3 regions of the Erwinia sp. AK-PDG3-5 genome follow, and region 2 is predicted to be linked to each of the others. Evidence: predicted binding sites of a transcription regulator. Region 2 holds the regulator's gene; each other region holds the start of a gene.

Region 1 (6,080 bases), 1.8 Mb from region 2:
GGCTGCTGTAAATGGATCACCCTCAGTTCGTTATCGTTTAAGGTCGCGGTGTACAGCTCGGGCAGGATGGCCAGCGCCAGACGTGACCGCACCAGTCCATACAGCGTTTCCTGAAAATCGACACGATACCCCACCCGCAACTGCAACCGGTGACTCTCAATCATTGAGGTGACCAGTCTGCTGACGTTCCCTTTAGAAAACAGCGCGAGTTCCCGTTTGGCGAGCTGTCGCCACGGAATGTTATGGCCCTCAGCCAGCGGGTCGTCACGGCGGATCACCGCGACAAAAGGATCCTCAAGCAGCGGATACACGGCGATGGCGTCCGGCACCGTGCTGTCCGTGGCGCCAATCCCAAAATCGACCGAACCGTTCTCTACCGCCTGTAATAAGGCGTCATTGGTCAGATCGTGTAACTCTACCCGCATCGCTGGAAAATGCGCCGACAAGAGTTGCGGCACCGCCGGAAACAGCAACGTGCTGACCGACGGCACCAGGCCAATGCGTAAGGTGCCATCGCCACCCTGGTTCACCATTAATAAAAAAAGCCCTTCTGCAACCAGAAGGGCTTTTGGTTTAAGGCCTTATGCATTCAGGCCATTACTGACTTAGTAGCGCTGATTCAGGCGGTAATAGGCCTCGTTCCAGCGCAGCGCATCCTTAAAGCCGTGCAGGGTGGTTTCATCATCAATCACCAGCACTTCAATGCCATGCATCTCGCCATACTGTCGCATATCGTCAACCGTCAGCGCCTGGCTGAACACCGTGTGGTGCGCACCGCCGCCGAGGATCCAGGCTTCGGAGGCGGTGGCCAGTGATGGCTGTGCATGCCACAACGCCCGCGCGACCGGCAGCTTAGGCAGCGGTTTAGGCTGTTCAATGGCATCCACCACGTTGACCAGCAGGCGGAAACGATCGCCCATATCGATGACGCTGGCGTTCACCGCGCGGCCAGCAGGGGTGGAGAAGATCATCCGCGCCGGATCGGCCTTACCGCCGATGCCCAGATACTGCACGTCAATTAACGGGCGGCTCTCTTTGGCGATCGAAGGACAGACTTCCAGCATATGGGAACCCAACACCAGCTCATTGCCCGGTGAGAAGTGATAGGTGTAATCCTCCATAAACGAGGTGCCGCCCGGCAGGCCGGTCGCCATCACCTTAAACACGTGCAGCAGCGCGGCAGTTTTCCAGTCGCCTTCACCGGCGAAACCATAGCCTTGCTGCATCAGACGTTGCACCGCCAGGCCCGGCAACTGGGTCATGCCATGCAGCGTCTGGAAGTTGGTGGTGAACGCCATACAGCCTTCATGTTGCAGGAAGCCCTTAATGCCCAGCTCGATTTTCGCCGCATCCAGCACGTTCTGGCGCTTCTCGCCGTTGACGGCGGCCGCGGCGGTGAAGTCGTACAGGCTTTCGTACTCATCAACCAGCGCGTTGACGTCGCCGTCGCTGACGCCGTTAATCACGTCAACCAGATCGCCGACGCCCCAGCCGTTAACCGAATAGCCGAACTGGATCTGTGCCGCCACTTTGTCGCCTTCGGTCACCGCCACTTCACGCATATTGTCGCCGAAACGCGCCACTTTAAGATTCTGGCTGGCCTGCTTTGCCGCCGCCGCGCGCATCCACTGGCCCAGACGCTCCTGCGCGACCCTATCCTGCCAGTGCCCGGTGATCACGCTGTGCTGCAGACGCATACGAGCGCCGATAAAGCCGAACTCGCGGCCGCCGTGTGCGGTCTGGTTCAGGTTCATAAAGTCCATATCCATGCTGTCCCATGGGATCTCGGCATTGAACTGGGTATGGAATTGCAGCAACGGCTTGTTGAGGATAGTTAATCCACCAATCCACATTTTGGCCGGCGAAAAGGTATGCAGCCAGGTCACGATGCCCAGACAGTCTTCCGCATGATTGGCCTGACGGCACAGCGCCAGCGCTTCGTCAGGGCTTTTCACCAGCGGCTTCAGCACCAGGTTAAACGGCAGACGACCGTCACGATTAAGCCCGTCCACGACCTGCTGACCATGCTGTTCCACCTGACGCAAGGTTTCCGCGCCGTAAAGATGCTGAGTACCAATCACAAACCAGACGTTAAGCGCATTAGGCTGAGTCATTTTTCATTCTCCTTAAATTTTGGACGGTTGAGCGGCAAACTGCGGTTCGGCCACTTCACACCACTGAAGGTAACGTTGATAAAGCTGTTGATAGCGATCGACGCGGCTGGCGTCGGGCTGCAAGGTGGTGGCAATCGGGCTGGCCATCTTTTGTTGCGCGGACGGGACGTCCGGGTAGACACCGGCGGCGACGGCGGCAAAAATCGCCGCGCCCAGCGCGCAGCACTCGTCAGAGGCGACAATATCCAGCGGGCGGTTCATCACATCGCAACACACCTGCATGATCGCCGGCGATTTACGGGCAATGCCGCCGAGAGTCAGAATGCTTTCGACCGGGATATCCTGCTGCTCGAAGCACTCCATAATGGCGCGCGCGCCAAAAGCGGTGGCGGCAATAAATCCACCAAACAGCGCAGGGGCGTCGGTGCCCAGATTCAGGTCGGTGATCACCCCCTGCAGACGCTGATTAGCAAACGGCGTACGGCGACCGTTAAACCAGTCCAGCACCACCGGCAGATGCTCCAGCTGCGGATCGTCCGCCCAGGCTTTGGTGAGATCGTTGAGCAGGTTTTTGCGGATAGCGGCCAGGCTCGGGGCCAGTTCAGGGCTGTTTTTAGCCGCCTGATCCAGCGGCCAGCTCAGCAGACGGCTGAACCAGGCATACATATCGCCAAAGGCAGACTGGCCGGCTTCCAGGCCGATCATCTCCGGCACCACGCTGCCGTCCACCTGACCACAAATGCCTTTAATGGCGCGATCGCCCACGCGCTGCGGGTCGGCAATCAGAATGTCGCAGGTAGAAGTGCCAATCACTTTCACCAGCGTATAGGGACGTGCGCCCGCGCCGACGGCGCCCATATGGCAGTCAAAGGCGCCACCGGACAGGGTCACGGTGTCTGGCAGCCCCAGGCGTTCGGCCCATTCAGCGGTGATCTGGCCAACCGGGAGATCGGCGGTCCAGGTCTGGTTGAACAGCGGGGTATCCAGCTGTTCAGTGAGCATCGGGTCCAGCGCGTCAAGGAACTCGCGGGTCGGCAGGCCTTGCCATTCCGGGTGCCATAAGGATTTATGCCCCGCCGCACAGCGCCCGCGACGGATATCCTGCGGTGCGGTGGTGCCGCTCAGTAAGGCCGGCACCCAGTCACACAGTTCAATCCAGGAGACCGCCGCTTCGCGCACCGCGCGATCTTCACGGCTGACGTGCAGGATCTTCGCCCAAAACCATTCGGAAGAGTAAATACCGCCGATAAAGCGTGAATAGTCTTCGAACTTTCCGCCATGACACAGGGCGTTAATCTCTTCGGCTTCTTTTATCGCGGTGTGGTCTTTCCACAACACGAACATCGCGTTGGGGTTCTCAGCAAACTCAGGTAGCAATGCCAGCACGTTGCCGTGGCGATCGATGGGGGCAGGGGTTGAACCGGTAGAATCCACGCCGATACCCACCACGTTTTGGCGCTGCCCGGGGGTTAATTTAGTGACAACGTCACGAATTGCCTGTTCAAAGGCGTCGATATAGTCCTGAGGATGATGGCGGAACTGGTTGATGCGGCTCTGACAATAAAGCCCGGCTTGCCAGCGAGAGTAAGCCACTACCTGTGAATGCAATTCCTGTCCGCTGGCACAATCCACCGCCAGAGCACGAACCGAATCACTGCCAAAATCCAGACCTATTGTTATGGCTCCCAACTGCATGTTCTTCTCTCCAGACGGTATGGTTAAACCTGTCTGACTACCCTAAGAAGTGGCGCGGTTTGCCGTTAGGTTAAGGACGCTGCAAATATGCACTTTTCTGTCATGGTGCGGGATTTTGTGATGTAGCGCAAAGGTTACATGAAGGTTAATTTAGCTGAATGTATGGACAGAATAACTGTAATCTCAGGGTGTGATACCGCTCTCCCTTTCTCACGTAAGTTCCCGTTAAAACTAGCGCTCATCGGTACAGGTCCTGCTGTCCTGACCGAAAAACTTGCTGTTTTAAGCCCTTAAGTGGGCAGCATTCCGAATGATACCGTTTACATCACACCGCCGAAAAGCGGGAACTGAGCCGGAGAGCCTCATGCACAAAATACCCTACGCGCTTGCTGCCATTGGCCTTGCAGCCGTTATGTCACAATCAGCTATCGCCGAAACCATGAAACTCGGTTTCCTCGTCAAACAGCCGGAAGAACCCTGGTTCCAGACCGAGTGGAAATTTGCTGACAAAGCCGGGAAGGAGATGGGCTTTGAAGTGATTAAAATTGCCGTGCCGGATGGTGAAAAAACCCTCAATGCCATCGACAGCCTGGCGGCGAGCGGCGCCAAAGGCTTCGTTATCTGTACGCCCGATCCGAAGCTCGGTTCTGCCATTGTTGCCAAGGCCCGCAGTTACGATCTGAAAGTCATCGCCGTGGATGACCAGTTTGTGACCGCCAAAGGCAAACCGATGGACACCGTGCCGCTGGTGATGATGGCCGCCACCAAAATTGGCGAGCGTCAGGGGCAGGAACTGTATAAAGAGATGAAAAAACGCGGCTGGGAGGCGAAGGATACCGGCGTGATGGCGATCACCGCGGATGAGCTGGATACCGCGCGTCGTCGTACCAGCGGCTCAATGGAGGCGCTGAAAGCCGCGGGCTTCCCGGCGGCGCAGATCTACAAAGTGCCCACCAAATCTAACGATATCCCTGGCGCGTTCGATGCCGGTAACTCCCTGCTGGTCCAGCATCCCGGCGTGAAACACTGGCTGGTGCTGGGCATGAACGACAACACCGTCCTGGGTGGCGTGCGTGCGACGGAAGGTCAGGGCTTTAAGGCACCGGACGTGATCGGTATCGGCATCAACGGTGTCGATGCGGTGAACGAGCTGTCAAAAGGCCAGGCGACCGGCTTCTACGGCTCGCTGCTGCCAAGCCCGGACGTGCATGGTTATAAGAGCATCCAGATGCTGTACAACTGGGTGAACAAAGGCGCTGAACCACCGAAGTTCACGGAAGTGACCGATGTGGTGCTGATCACCCGTGACAACTTCAAAACAGAACTGGCGAAAAAAGGCCTGATGTAACAACACCGTGGGCAACGGCGCGAATGGTGTCGTTGCCCTGCGAAGGTCGGTAACCGGTCAGGAGATAACATGAGTACGCAACCCGCATATCTGAGCTTTCACGGCATCGGGAAAACCTTTCCAGGCGTGAAGGCGTTGCAGGACATCAGTTTTGAATGTGGCGCGGGCCAGATCCACGCCCTGATGGGCGAAAACGGCGCGGGCAAGTCCACGCTGTTAAAAATTCTCAGCGGCAGCTACCAGCCAACCAGCGGCGAAATCCGCCTGAAGGGGCAGCCCGTCAATTTTACCCACACCACCGACGCGCTGGATGCGGGGGTAGCCATTATTTATCAGGAGCTGCATCTGGTACCGGAAATGTCGGTAGCGGAGAACATCTACCTTGGTCAATTGCCGCAACGTGCGGGCTTTGTGAACCGTAAACTGCTGCGCTATGAGGCCGGAGAACAGCTGAAAAACCTGGGGATGGATATCGACCCGGATACCCCGTTGAAATCTCTGTCGCTCGGCCAGTGGCAGATGGTGGAAATCGCCAAGGCGCTGGCGCGTAACGCCAAGGTGATCGCCTTTGATGAGCCAACCAGTTCGCTTTCCGCCCGCGAAATTGAACACCTGTTCCGGGTGATCCGCCAGCTGCGCCAGCAGGGCCGCGTGGTGCTTTACGTTTCGCACCGTATGGAAGAGATCTTTGCCCTCAGCGATGCCATCACCGTATTTAAAGACGGGCGCTACGTGCGCACCTTTGACGACGTGCCAAACACCTCCCACGACGAGCTGGTGCAGGCAATGGTCGGCCGCGAAATCGGCGACATTTATGGCTATTCGCCACGCGAAACCGGCGCGGTGCGCTTGCAGCTGGATGACGTGCAGGCCAAAGGCGTACGTCAGCCGATCTCGTTAAAAGTGCATGCCGGTGAAATCGT
Region 2 (6,080 bases):
TCGCACTTCCTGAGTGATCAGGTCAGCCAGCATCTGATAGACCCTGTGCGTCTGTTCTACCTGCGCATCGCCGGTATCACTGATATAGCCTTCATCACGCAGGGTCAGCACCAGTGAAGAGAACACCGCTTTGTCGAAGAACTCCGGCGAGTTGATGCCGTGCAGTACCGACAGGCGCTGAGCCATGGTCCGGCTCTCTTTTTCCAGCGTCCCGCGGTTGATCGACGGATTCGCGCTGAGGATAGAGAAGGTGATGGCATAACGCTGCAGCGTTTCACGCACACCCGCCGCCAGCAGTTGCAGCGTTGGGAAGCGTGCCGGGCTCAGACGCAGCGTCTGATCATCGGCCGTCAGCAGCCCCTGACGCGCCATCTCGCTCACCAGCGAATCCAGCACGGCGGGCAGATCTTCTTTATTCCAGTGCAGGAACAGCTCGCTCTTCAGCATCGGATAAATCACGCTGATCTGACGCAGCAGCTCGGCCCGGCTCAATTCGCGGTAATGCGACAGGATCACCGCGATCAGCGACGGCATCACCAGCATATGGTGAACGTTGTTGCGATAGTAGGTCATCAGCACGGCCTGCTCGCGCGGCAGTACGATGATTTCGCCGATGTTATCCTGCTCAATATCGAACTTGTTCATGCTTAACGCATGGTTCAGCAGCGCTTCTGGCGTCATGTCCGGCACGGTCGAGTCCGGCGAATACGGCACGTTACGCAGCAACTGAACGTAGCACGCCAACTGCTCGGTCAACTGTTCACGGGTCAGCGAGCGCTGGCGCGATGCGAGCAGGGCGGTAACACACAGGTTCATGGCATTGGCCGCACCGGCGTTGTTGATACGCACCATCACGCGCTGCGCGATGTCATTAACCGCAGGCGTCAGCCAGGCTGGGCGCTGAGCTTCGATGGGGTCGATGGCATCACGCCACTCCGGCACATGCTTGTTCAGGTAGGTCACCAGCGGCAGCGGCTCGCCGAAGTTCACATAACCCTGGCCGAGGTTACGCAGCTTGCGCAGTCCGCGCACCATCTGCATAAAGCCTTCTTTTTCTTTGGTCGCGCCACGCAACTCTTTAGCGTAGGTTCCCACTTCCATCACGTGCTCATAACCGATATAGATCGGCACCAGCGTGATAGGGCGGTTACCGCCGCGCAGCATCGCCTGAATAGTCATCGACAGCGTGCCGGTTTTCGGGTCAAGCAGACGACCAGTACGGGAACGACCGCCTTCGACAAAGTATTCTACCGAGTAACCCCGGGTGAACAGCTCGCCAAGATATTCACGGAATACCGTTGAGTAGAGCTTGTTACCCTTGAAGGTACGGCGGATAAAGAATGCGCCCAGACGGCGGAAAATCGGGCCCGCTGGCCAGAAGTTCAGGTTGATACCGGCGGCAATGTGCGGTGGCACCAGGCCCTGGTGATACAGCACATAAGAGAGCAGCAGGTAGTCCATATGGCTGCGGTGGCAGGGCACGTAGACGATCTCGTGGCCGTCTTGCGCCAGCTGACGCACGCGCTCGCCGCCGTTGACGTTGATGCCCTGATACAGCTTGCTCCACGTCCAGCCCATGATGCGGTCCGTCAGACGGATGGCTTCATAAGAGAAGTCGGCGGCGATCTCTTCCATCAGCTCAACGGCGTTCTGCTGGGCTTTTTCATGGGAGATTTTCTTGCTGCGCGCTTCGTCTTCCACTGCTTTAGCGATAGCTTTGGACTGCAGCAGTTTATTGAACAGATCCTGACGCACCGGCAAACGCGGGCCAATGGCCGCCAGGCGCTGACGGGCAAAGTGCATGCGTGCCACGCGCGCCAGTTTTTGCGCAATGATTTTGTCGGTGCCGTGTTCCGTTGCCATACGGCGCAGGGAAACCATCGGTGAGAAGCGGACAAAGCTGTCGCGGCCTAACCACAGCACGGCAAAGAATTTTTGGATGCCATTCAATACGCGCAGATGAGGCTGATCGTCGCCCTGCACTTCGCGGCCTGGTGCACGGCCAAACATCACGGATACCGGCACCATCTGCACGTCCAGCAGCGGGTTGCTGCGGTGCAAATCGAGGTATTCGTGGAACAGTTTTACCGATTCGACGTTAGGCACGAAATAGGGGAATACGCGTGGGCCGTCATGGATAAACACATGACGTGGCAAAACCGTACCGTCGATTTCCAGCGGATCTAAAGGATCGGGCAGATCCTGTTTACGGCATTGCTCACGCAACGCCAGCAGATCGGCCTTTGAATCATAAGGCAGCACATACATAATAGGGCGCGATGTATCCAGCGCCAGCTCGGAAACCGGCTCGGCGGGAATCGCTTTACTTTTTACCAGGAATTTTACTGGTAAATTCAATAAGTTATAATATAAGTTACGCCAACCTGACATAGATACCATGAAGCCTCTTGTTAGCAAAGCGCCGCAAGCATACCAGAAAGCGCCAGTGAGATCTGTGGTGTTGCAAAATGTGCGCCACCCAGACATTGACGTTAAACATCTCAAAGGGTTCCCTGATTATGGCAAATAACGTCACCGGATTGACTCGCATCATTAATGCAGCCGGTTATTCGTGGAAAGGAATACGCGCCGCCTGGCAAAACGAAGCGGCTTTTCGCCAGGAAGCGGTGGCCGGCATTGTCGCGGTGATTGTGGCGTGCTGGCTGGATGTGGACGCCGTCACCCGGGTGCTGCTGATTGGGTCGGTGATGTTGGTGATCATTGTTGAAATCCTTAACAGCGCGCTGGAAGCGGTGGTCGACCGCATTGGCAGCGAGATGCATCCTTTATCGGGTCGCGCCAAAGATATGGGCTCCGCTGCCGTCTTGCTGACGATATTACTCGCTGTTTTCGTCTGGGTAATGCTGCTAATTCCCTGATTACGGCGCGTTTTCCATAATCTGACAAACTGCTGTTTTTTCCGCATCTTTAGGTTTTCAACGCACAAATACCTGTATATACTCACAGCTGACTGTATAAACAACCAGGGGGCGGGATGAAAGCACTAACTGCAAGGCAGCAGCAGGTCTATGACCTGATACGCGACCACATTAACCAGACCGGCATGCCACCGACGCGGGCAGAAATCGCTGCACAGCTCGGTTTCCGTTCCCCGAATGCGGCTGAAGAGCATCTCAAAGCGCTGGCACGTAAAGGCGTGATCGAGATTGTTTCCGGCGCCTCTCGCGGTATCCGTCTGATGATGGAAGAAGAGGAAGGGTTGCCGCTGATTGGCCGTGTCGCCGCAGGTGAACCTTTGCTGGCGCAAGAGCACATTGAAGGCCACTACAAGGTGGATCCTGAACTGTTCAAGCCGGGCGCCGACTTCCTGCTGCGTGTTAGCGGCATGTCGATGAAAGATATCGGGATTATGGACGGCGATCTGTTAGCTGTGCACAAGACTCAGGATGTGCGTAACGGCCAGGTCGTGGTAGCGCGCATTGACGATGAGGTGACGGTAAAGCGCCTTAAAAAGCAGGGCAATATCGTGCATCTGCTGCCTGAAAACGGCGAATTCCAACCGATCGTGGTCGATCTGCGCTTGCAGACCCTGTCGATTGAAGGTCTGGCCGTCGGTGTAATCCGCAACGGCAACTGGCTGTAAACGCCTGACCTTAACGCGCTGCTTTCGCGGCGCGTTTCTCTTTTGGTAAGCTGTATGCCTTATTGACTGGCATATTCAGCTTGCGTGATGCTTTTAAGCCAGTCGCACAGTGGATGACCATGCGATTATTTTCTCCCTCAGATAACCAACTCTGGCGGCTGGCGCTGCCAATGATCCTGTCGAATATCTCCGTGCCCTTGCTGGGCCTGGTGGATACCGCGGTCATTGGTCACCTTGACAGTCCTTCCTACCTCGGCGGCGTTGCCGTGGGCACTACCGCGACCAGCTTCCTGTTTATGCTGCTGCTGTTCCTGCGGATGAGCACCACCGGATTAACGGCGCAGGCCTTTGGTGCGGGTGATAAACCTGCGCTGGCACGTGCACTGATGCAACCGCTATTGATTGCCCTGGCGGCTGGCCTGCTGTTCATTCTGCTGAAATCCCCGCTTAACCACCTGGCGCTCTCTGTCGTGGGTGGCGATCCTGCCGTGCTGCATCAGGCCACCCTGTTCATGAATATCCGCTGGTTAAGTGCACCTGCGACGCTTGCCAACCTGGTATTACTGGGCTGGCTGCTGGGCGTACAGTATGCCCGTGCACCGGTGATCCTGCTGGTTGTGGGAAACCTGGTCAACATCGTGCTGGATCTGTGGTTCGTGATGGGGCTGGGCTGGGGCGTACAGGGTGCGGCGGCGGCCACGGCGATTGCAGAATACGTCACGCTGGCGATTGGGCTGGTGATGGTCTGGCGGGTGCTGAAACTGCGGGGCATTTCGCTGCCGATGCTGAAAACCGCCTGGCAGGGCAATTTCGGCCGGCTGCTGCGGCTGAATCGCGACATTATGTTGCGCTCTTTACTGCTGCAACTGTGCTTTGTTTCGTTGACGATATTGGGGGCGCGGCTGGGCAGTGAGGTCGTCGCCGTCAACGCCGTATTGCTGATGTTCCTGACCTTCACCGCTTACGCGCTGGACGGCTTTGCCTATGCGGTAGAAGCCTGCTCCGGCGAAGCCTATGGGGCAAAGGACGCAAAAAGGTTGCTGCTGATTTGGCACGCGGCCTGCCGTCAGGCAGGACTGGTGGCGCTGGCCTTCTCGATTATCTATGGACTGACCGGCACGCATATTGTTGCCTTACTGACCTCCATCCCTGAGCTGCAGCAGCAGGCTGACACCTATCTGTTCTGGCAGATTGTCCTGCCGGTCTGCGGGGTCTGGTGTTATCTGCTGGATGGCATGTTTATTGGTGCTACGCGCGCCAGTGAAATGCGCAATGGCATGCTGATTGCGGCACTGGGCTACGGCGCGACGCTGTTCACCGTGCCGGCGTTAGGCAACCATGGTCTGTGGCTGGCCGTTACCGTGTTCCTGCTGCTGCGTGGGCTGACGTTGTGGCTCATCTGGCGCAGGCACTGGCGCAACAACAGTTGGTTTGCGGGCTGAAATAATTCGTTACACCCACCTGCCGCTTCGTTATCTGCTGATCTCCCTGCCTTTTTTCACTTTTCGCTGTCACTTTTAGCTAAAAATGTGGCTTTATCTTTCGCCATTACGGGCAAACTCGCCATCATCTACTACAATTATCTGTACGTTAAGCAGTTAAGCAGCGTTTTATGTTGCTGCTGTGTGGTCTGCAAAGACGAAATCCCTAAAGCTGTGAACCTAAGGTTGAGGAGTTATAAGATGAACAAAGACGAAGCCAGCGGTAACTGGAAACAGTTGAAAGGTAAATTTAAAGAAAAATGGGGCAAGCTGACTGATGACGATCTGACCGTCGTCGAAGGTAAACGCGATCAGCTTGTAGGCAAGATTCAGGAACGCTACGGATATGGCAAAGAGCAAGCAGAGAAGGAACTCGGTGAGTGGGAAACCCACAATAACCACCGTTTCTGATTTGCAGCAAAATCTCTGACAGGATTCTGGACGATGCTCCTACCCCGGCACAAGGACAGTGCCACTTAATTCCCCGGCACTTCACCTTCATTACTTCAGCATTCACTGCGATGATGCTCTACTTGCCACGCTTCTTGCTGGCGACAGTATGATCGTGCTGGCATGCATCCTGATGCGTACAAGCTTCCACTTCGACACAACCCCGGCACAACCCATGAGCTTCGATAACACTGTTAGCCAGTGCGAATCCCGAAGTCAGGGCCAGCATTTTCAAAATGTTTTCCACCCCTTCAGCCTGTTGCTCTGCAACCGACCCGCAGCGATCGCAAATCAGCATCGCAGAAGTATGGGAAGGTTGTTCGAAATGATGGCAGACCACGTAGCTGTTGGTGGACTCAACGCGGTGCACAAATCCCTGTTCGAGCAGAAAATCCAGCGCGCGATAAACCGTTGGCGGCTTCGCCTGAGGCTCGCTTGCCCGCAGCAGATCCAGCAGGTCATAGGCGCTGATTGCCCCATGGTGCTGGCTCATCAGCCGCAATACTTCCATACGCTGAGGCGTCAGTCTGACGTTACGTTGCTGG
Region 3 (6,080 bases), 1.6 Mb from region 2:
CTGTCAGGCCTCCGCACCCCGAAGCAAAATGAGGACATTATCATGACTGATAACACCACCATCCCCGAAGAGAGCAACGGCCCGTTAAGCAGCAATACCCAAACCCGCCAGGTCACGGTTATCACCAATGACGTGGTGCTGGAAAAAGTTGGCGAGTTGCTGAGCTCGGTAGGGCACAACATCGATGAGTACGCCGAAATCGTCGCGCTGGCCAAGAAGCTGGCCACAAAATAGTGTTACCAGCACTGACGCCTTTTTCTCTCCCGGCGGCCTGGCCGCCATCACCCTACTACCCTGCAACGTAACGTCCTATCTCCCTCTCCATCCTGTCCGTCACGGGCATCTCACTGTACGTAACCATCCATCCGGAGGTCTTTATGATCGAAGTAAACTGCTTTGGTGATTTGCGAACCACTGCGCCAACCAAAGCCGGTGATATTGCGGCACTCAAACGCTACTACGACAAGGATTCCAGTTTTCATGGCGGCGGCGACTTTGTCGGCTTCCTCGGTACCACCACGCTGAGTGATGACGGCGGCTCGATGGCCAAGGGCAGCACCTTCTACTGGAAGCGCATCATTAATGACACCGAGCAGGTGAATTTGTACCATTTTGGCGCGAAAGGTGACGGTGTCACCGATGATACCGACGCCTTTAAGCGGATGTTCAGCTGGTCACAAGTCTATGATGTTAATGCAAAAGACATCGGCGTACGTTTCCCGGCCGGGAAGTTTTTAATCTCGCCTGTCGACCTCAGCGCCAGCGAAATTCCGTGTTTTGCTCTGTATGGTGACGACGCGCCCTATGGCGTCACGCCCAGAACGGTCATTATCTCTGATAAATCGATCAATACGGTGTTCAAGGTGAATGCCCGCCGGACCATCATTCGCGGCATCAGCTGGAACGGGCAGGCCACGGCGGATACGGCCAGTAATACCGGGGCGATCACCGCGGACATGCTGTCCAACGTCCAGCCGTTCTTTGAGAACACCACCATCGAAGGGGAGTTCGTTAATATCCGCTGTTTTCGCGTGCAGTATAACGGCGGCACGGCGGTGAAACTGCTGGATACCCTCGACACGCGATTCGACCAAATCTATTCGCAAAATACCTATGCGCGGGTCTTTGACGTCAGCTGGTCAAACTCGCCAAACGGCGTCTGGGATCACTCGACCGCCATTGAGCTGTCGAATGCCAACTTCCAGTACGGTTATGGCGATGCCACGCTGAAGATGCCGCGATTAACCCAGGGGCTGATCCGCAACGTCTGGGTTGAACATACCCGCTTCCCCGGTGATTTAAGCAACGGCCAGTGGATTATCGATGCCCTGAGCCTGGAGGATTGCGCCAATCCGCTGCTGTTGAATAACAGCCGGGTGCTGCTGCGTCAGCTCAGCCTGCAGGCCGGGGCGACGGTCAATCTGGACAATACCTCCGATCGCTGGCTGTCAGGCTATGAGAGCGGCTGGCGCCGTGATGAAAACTTCGGCACCACCATGACCGGGTCGATGAAAGCCGGCTGGTACAGCGGCTATAAGCTCAGTAATACCTCGGATACCGATAAATGGTATCGCATCGGCAAATTTGTCTTCCCGAAAGCTAATCAGCAATGGACGCTGGAGATGGTCAGCAAACAGTCAACGGCCAATCCTTCCGGCACCGCGGCCAGCCCGCTGCAAACCATCTCGTCGGGCGTCACCTACCTGAATCTGCAGCGCTGCGTCAGCGCGGTGTGGGCCGATATGTTCCATCGCGGCACCACGGCGGTGGTTGACGTCAAGTATGCGCGCAGCTATCAGAATATCGTCGAGGTCTGGGTGAAGCTGAAAGCGGGCAGTGGCGACACCATGTTTAACGTGCGATCGACCGGGCCAACGCGGTTTGAAGCCGGGGAGTGTTCCTTATTTACACCGGATCTGTCGGAGGTTACCGATCTGACCACCGTCGGCACGGTCACGCCCAACGCGCGCTTAAGTTTCCATAACGGCCTGGCGGGCATCGGCGCCAATGAAAATGGGGTCGTGACCTTAGCGACAACGGAGTCGGCATCCCCGGTCAGCGCGGCCCCGGTGGGGTATATCACCCTGAACGTTAACGGCATAGATCGTAAATTCCCTTACTTCAGCTGAATAGTAGCTTGCTAACTAAAACCGCCTGCTGAGGGCGGTTTTTTTTCGTCTGAGGATTTTAAGCGAACTTTTCCTGCGAAAGGGCTGGTAGTCAGTGCCAAAGGGTGAAATAGTGCTGATTCATCACCAGGATTAATCTGTTTTTTGCGGTGATTTTTTCTGATTTGGGCGGATAAAACCCCTTTTTGGTCAAAAGTGCGTAAAAAACGGACGCTTTTACACTCCGGTAGAAATCGGGGGTTGAGATGGCGGAGTGTTGATCCGTAAAATAGGGCCAAAACGCAAATCAGGAGAATTCTGTGTCAGAAGCTGCTTCAATCGAAGATAACCCCAACCGACTGGAAGAAGCGAAAAACATCGCTTTGGGCTGGCGTATTGTAGGCAATATCGAACCGCAGACGCTGGAAGATGCCATTCAAATGCTGCGCGACAGTGCGGCCCATGCCGCGAAAGTCTACGAATTGTTGTATGCGGAAATTGCTCAACGGGCGAAATAGTCCGGCTACTGCGTATTATGCCGTCTGTGCCAGACCCGGAGAGCGAGAGTCACGCCACGCCTCCCAGCATCTTGCAGGATCGATATCACGGTATCCTCGTGACGGATCCATCCCCCGGACAAGGTCGTCCGGCACAGAAATGCAGGTGGCATTATCACGAATTTTTTCCACTTCCTGCTGCGTCAACCCACTGCCTTTTTGCTTTTCAGCGTTCACCAGTAAACTGACCAGTGACGGAATATAAAGTACTGCCATCATCGCATTCCCATTCGTTATGCCCTGGGAACATCTTCGGCTCAGCGGGTGAAAACTTTAGCGGTGGACGCGCATAGTGTGAAAAATGCCCACCCTCGTTTAAAATTCTTCTGACACCAGCCACTGATCGGCTTCATCGAACATCTCTTCAATGATCCGCAGCATCACTGACTTGTCACTCTTACTGGCATCGGTTTTCACGCCATTAGCCTGCATCGGTTTTACCTTCACTTCGGCAGCCGGGAAAACGCGTTGAATACGCTTCTCCAGCTCGTTCAGAATTAATTCCTGCGCATTGGGCAATCCGGCAACGTTGCGCTTATCATAAGTCAGTTCTACAAACATGGGGTTATCCTGGTTATAAATGCTGGATAAAAATACAGTTAATAGCCGCAACCTTCAATGAAAATTTGCCCTCCAGGAATAAACTGAAAAATGGCATTGGGCGGCTAATCTGAGAAGCGGACGCAACATTCATCAAATTAACGAAAATCACCAGGCTACACTGCACACTGTTGAATCCAATGAAGGAAATTTAAAATGAAAAAAGTAGCTTGTGCACTGACCTTACTCGTTGGCGGATTGCTGCTGGCAGGCTGTTCCAGCGACCATGTACTGCAGATGAAGGATGGCAGCACCGTGGTGGTCCAGGGGAAACCTGAAGTCGATAAAGCCACCGGCATGGTGATGTATACCGATGAAAACGGTAAGCAGCAGGCGGTGAATCAGGATCAGATCAAAGAGATGAACTCGCTGAATAATTAATCTCTGCCGGGGATTTCGTAACACTTAAGGCAAACGTGGGTAGCGTCCTGTGGTAGGCTTTCTGACATATAGTCAATCAAATCAGAGAGAATCGCCCGGAGACCGCTGCCCATGTTCCGCACTATCGCCACTGGATGTTTGCTCGTCTGTGCCACCTTTGCTGCACAGGCTAACAACGACACGCCGCCACTCAACACCGAATTTCAGATTACCTGCCCAGGCCGCCCAACGATGACAGTCACCCAGGCGCAATACGGCCTGACCACCCTTATGTGGCCGGGCGATAATTTCCAGATTGCGGCGGGTAATCAGCGTTCCAAAACGGATAACGGGGTCAAGGTGTCGATCGTGCTGTTCCGCAATGGCGATCAGATGGTGGTGAACACCTCAGACGATGACACCTTCTTCTCCTACAGCGGCGTACAAAAACTGGTGCCCTGTAGCCGCAGCCGCGAGCGTGAAAACAGCGCGGTCGATCTGCAACGTACCGATTCGTCCGGCAACGTCGCCTCCTGATCGCCCGCTAGTCAGGTAGCCGCTGGCGCAGATCCAGCGGCGAACTCTCCGCCTCATCCAGCAACGCCAGCCATTCGCGCATCGTCACTTCCTGCCAGGACAAATGTCCGGCGGTGGTGCCCATCAACACTACGTCGGGCCTTAGCGCCCGATAGAACTCAATCGACTTTTTCAAATCCGCTTCGTTGCTTTCCGGCACCAACACCGTCACCCAGCGATCGTGTGACATGGTGATGGTGTCGCCAACAAACAGATAGGTTTTGCCAAAGGGGGAGGCATACAGATAGCTGGTGCTGCCCGGCGTATGGCCCGGCGTGGGAACCACGTGAAAGCTGCCACAGTGCAGCTCAGCCTGATTGAAGGTGTCGTCAGCCTCGACATACGGACTGATCGCGCCCAGCGCCTTGTTATGACAATACAAGGCCGCGTTAAAGCGCGTTTGCAGTAAACGGGCACCCGGCCCGGCTTCATGGGAGTGGGTCAGATAATGGCGGATAATCCCGCCCAAATCTTCAATCGCCTGGTGGTCGTTCAGATTCTCCACGCGGGAAATCAGTAAGTTTCCCCGCGTATGCTGCAGCAAAAATCCATGCATCATCAGTTCCGGCTCATGTTCACTGGCCGGAAACTCCGGGGTTGAAACCCAGAGATCCTCGTACAACTGCTTCATGGGCGCTCCGGATGGTTAACGAAGCGTAGGGTGCCCTGATAGCGTCAGCGTGCTGCTTGAACCCTTGACCTGTAAATGTCCCTGCGCGCCTAACGGTAGCGTCACGGTATTCCAGTGATGGCCAAATTCAAGACCGGTAACCAGCGGTACGCCCGTTACCTGACGAATCAGCGTCCAGACGCTGTCGAAGTCATAGCCATTGTCATAATCGGTGAGTGTCGCGCCGGTAAAGCTGCCGGTCACAATTGCCTTCTGTCGTGCCAGGATGCCGCTCTGTGCCAGCTGAAGAAGCATTCTCTCCACGCGGAAAGGATGCTCATTCACATCCTCAATCACCAGGATGCCGTCTTCAATCTCAGGCAGCCAGGGTGTGCCCATCATCGAGGCAATCATCGCCAGGTTACCGCCCCAGACGGTGCCCTGCGCGTCGATATCCTGTGGCTGCGTTTCCCAGCTAAGGGTTAATTTAGGCGAAGTCAGCGCGCGCCAAAAGTGGTCAACGGTGAAATCAGATAAAACCTCAGCGCCAAAATTGCCGGTCAGCATCGGACCACTGAAGGAAATGGCACCCTGTTTCAGCAGCGGAAGCTGGATGGCGGTGAAGTCGCTGTGGCCACACAGCGCCACCGGCTGGTCCTTCAGGCGGGCAGCGACGGCGGCAAAATCAATCTGCGGCAGCAGCCGGGTCGCGCCATAACCGCCGCGCACCGCCAGCAGGATATCCGGCAGATCCTCCATCTGCGCCAGACGGTTAATATCCTGCAAACGTTCGGCGTCATCCCCGGCAAAGCGCTGGTCACGGCGGGCAATCACCTCGGTATTCACCACGTGATGCCCTTGATCCTGCAAGCGTTTTACCGCCAGCAGCGCGGCAGGCTGATTATGGCAATAGCCAGAAGGAGCAATCAGATGAAAAGTGCGCGGAGTAACGGACATAATGTTCACTTTAATCCTCGGTGCGGCGAAAGATCGGCCGGATTTCAACGGCATTTTGCAGGCAGCGCGAAAAAAAAGTCGCCTTCAATCACAATCTGTGTGATTTTTATCCACTTCGAAAGGAATTTTTTTACGCCACTGACGGTCCAATACCCCTGATGATGACGAAAAGCGCAGGTGAAGTCACCCGCAAGCGCGTCAAATTCAGAGTTTCGGTAATTTTCTTTTGTCCGGCGCACGCTATTGTAAGGCGCGAGGCTAAGGCTCAGAGGATGAAAACAGCGTGAGAAAAGTGAAAACGGTTGCGATACT

The links. Region 2 encodes LexA, which represses DNA repair genes until DNA is damaged. Its sites were predicted from a motif close to TNCTGTATGTACATACAGNA; they were not measured.
Region 1: AC1UKS_RS12150 (arabinose ABC transporter substrate-binding protein) is a predicted target of LexA. The motif match lies at 3,962-3,981, and genes of this name have one in related genera.
Region 3: AC1UKS_RS13150 (DinI-like family protein) is a predicted target of LexA. The motif match lies at 3,247-3,266, and genes of this name have one in related genera.

The regions. Positions count from the first base shown of each region.
Region 1 is NZ_CM165967.1:2,649,375-2,655,454, reverse strand. It holds partial or broken gene AC1UKS_RS12165 (LysR family transcriptional regulator substrate-binding protein) at 1-569, opposite strand, end outside; gene araA (L-arabinose isomerase) at 606-2,114, opposite strand; gene AC1UKS_RS12155 (ribulokinase) at 2,127-3,809, opposite strand; gene AC1UKS_RS12150 (arabinose ABC transporter substrate-binding protein) at 4,174-5,157, shown strand; gene araG (L-arabinose ABC transporter ATP-binding protein AraG) at 5,227-6,080, shown strand, end outside.
Region 2 is NZ_CM165967.1:4,421,366-4,427,445, reverse strand. It holds gene plsB (glycerol-3-phosphate 1-O-acyltransferase PlsB) at 1-2,391, opposite strand, end outside; gene AC1UKS_RS20690 (diacylglycerol kinase) at 2,520-2,879, shown strand; gene lexA (transcriptional repressor LexA) at 2,996-3,604, shown strand; gene dinF (MATE family efflux transporter DinF) at 3,724-5,046, shown strand; gene AC1UKS_RS20675 (CsbD family protein) at 5,287-5,496, shown strand; gene zur (zinc uptake transcriptional repressor Zur) at 5,615-6,080, opposite strand, start outside.
Region 3 is NZ_CM165967.1:2,859,032-2,865,111, reverse strand. It holds gene AC1UKS_RS13170 (hypothetical protein) at 43-234, shown strand; gene AC1UKS_RS13165 (glycosyl hydrolase family 28-related protein) at 378-2,129, shown strand; gene AC1UKS_RS13160 (hypothetical protein) at 2,429-2,626, shown strand; gene AC1UKS_RS13155 (hypothetical protein) at 2,642-2,884, opposite strand; gene AC1UKS_RS13150 (DinI-like family protein) at 2,981-3,226, opposite strand; gene AC1UKS_RS13145 (YgdI/YgdR family lipoprotein) at 3,422-3,646, shown strand; gene AC1UKS_RS13140 (hypothetical protein) at 3,758-4,162, shown strand; gene AC1UKS_RS13135 (MBL fold metallo-hydrolase) at 4,170-4,832, opposite strand; gene ldcA (muramoyltetrapeptide carboxypeptidase) at 4,848-5,768, opposite strand; gene emtA (membrane-bound lytic murein transglycosylase EmtA) at 6,061-6,080, shown strand, end outside.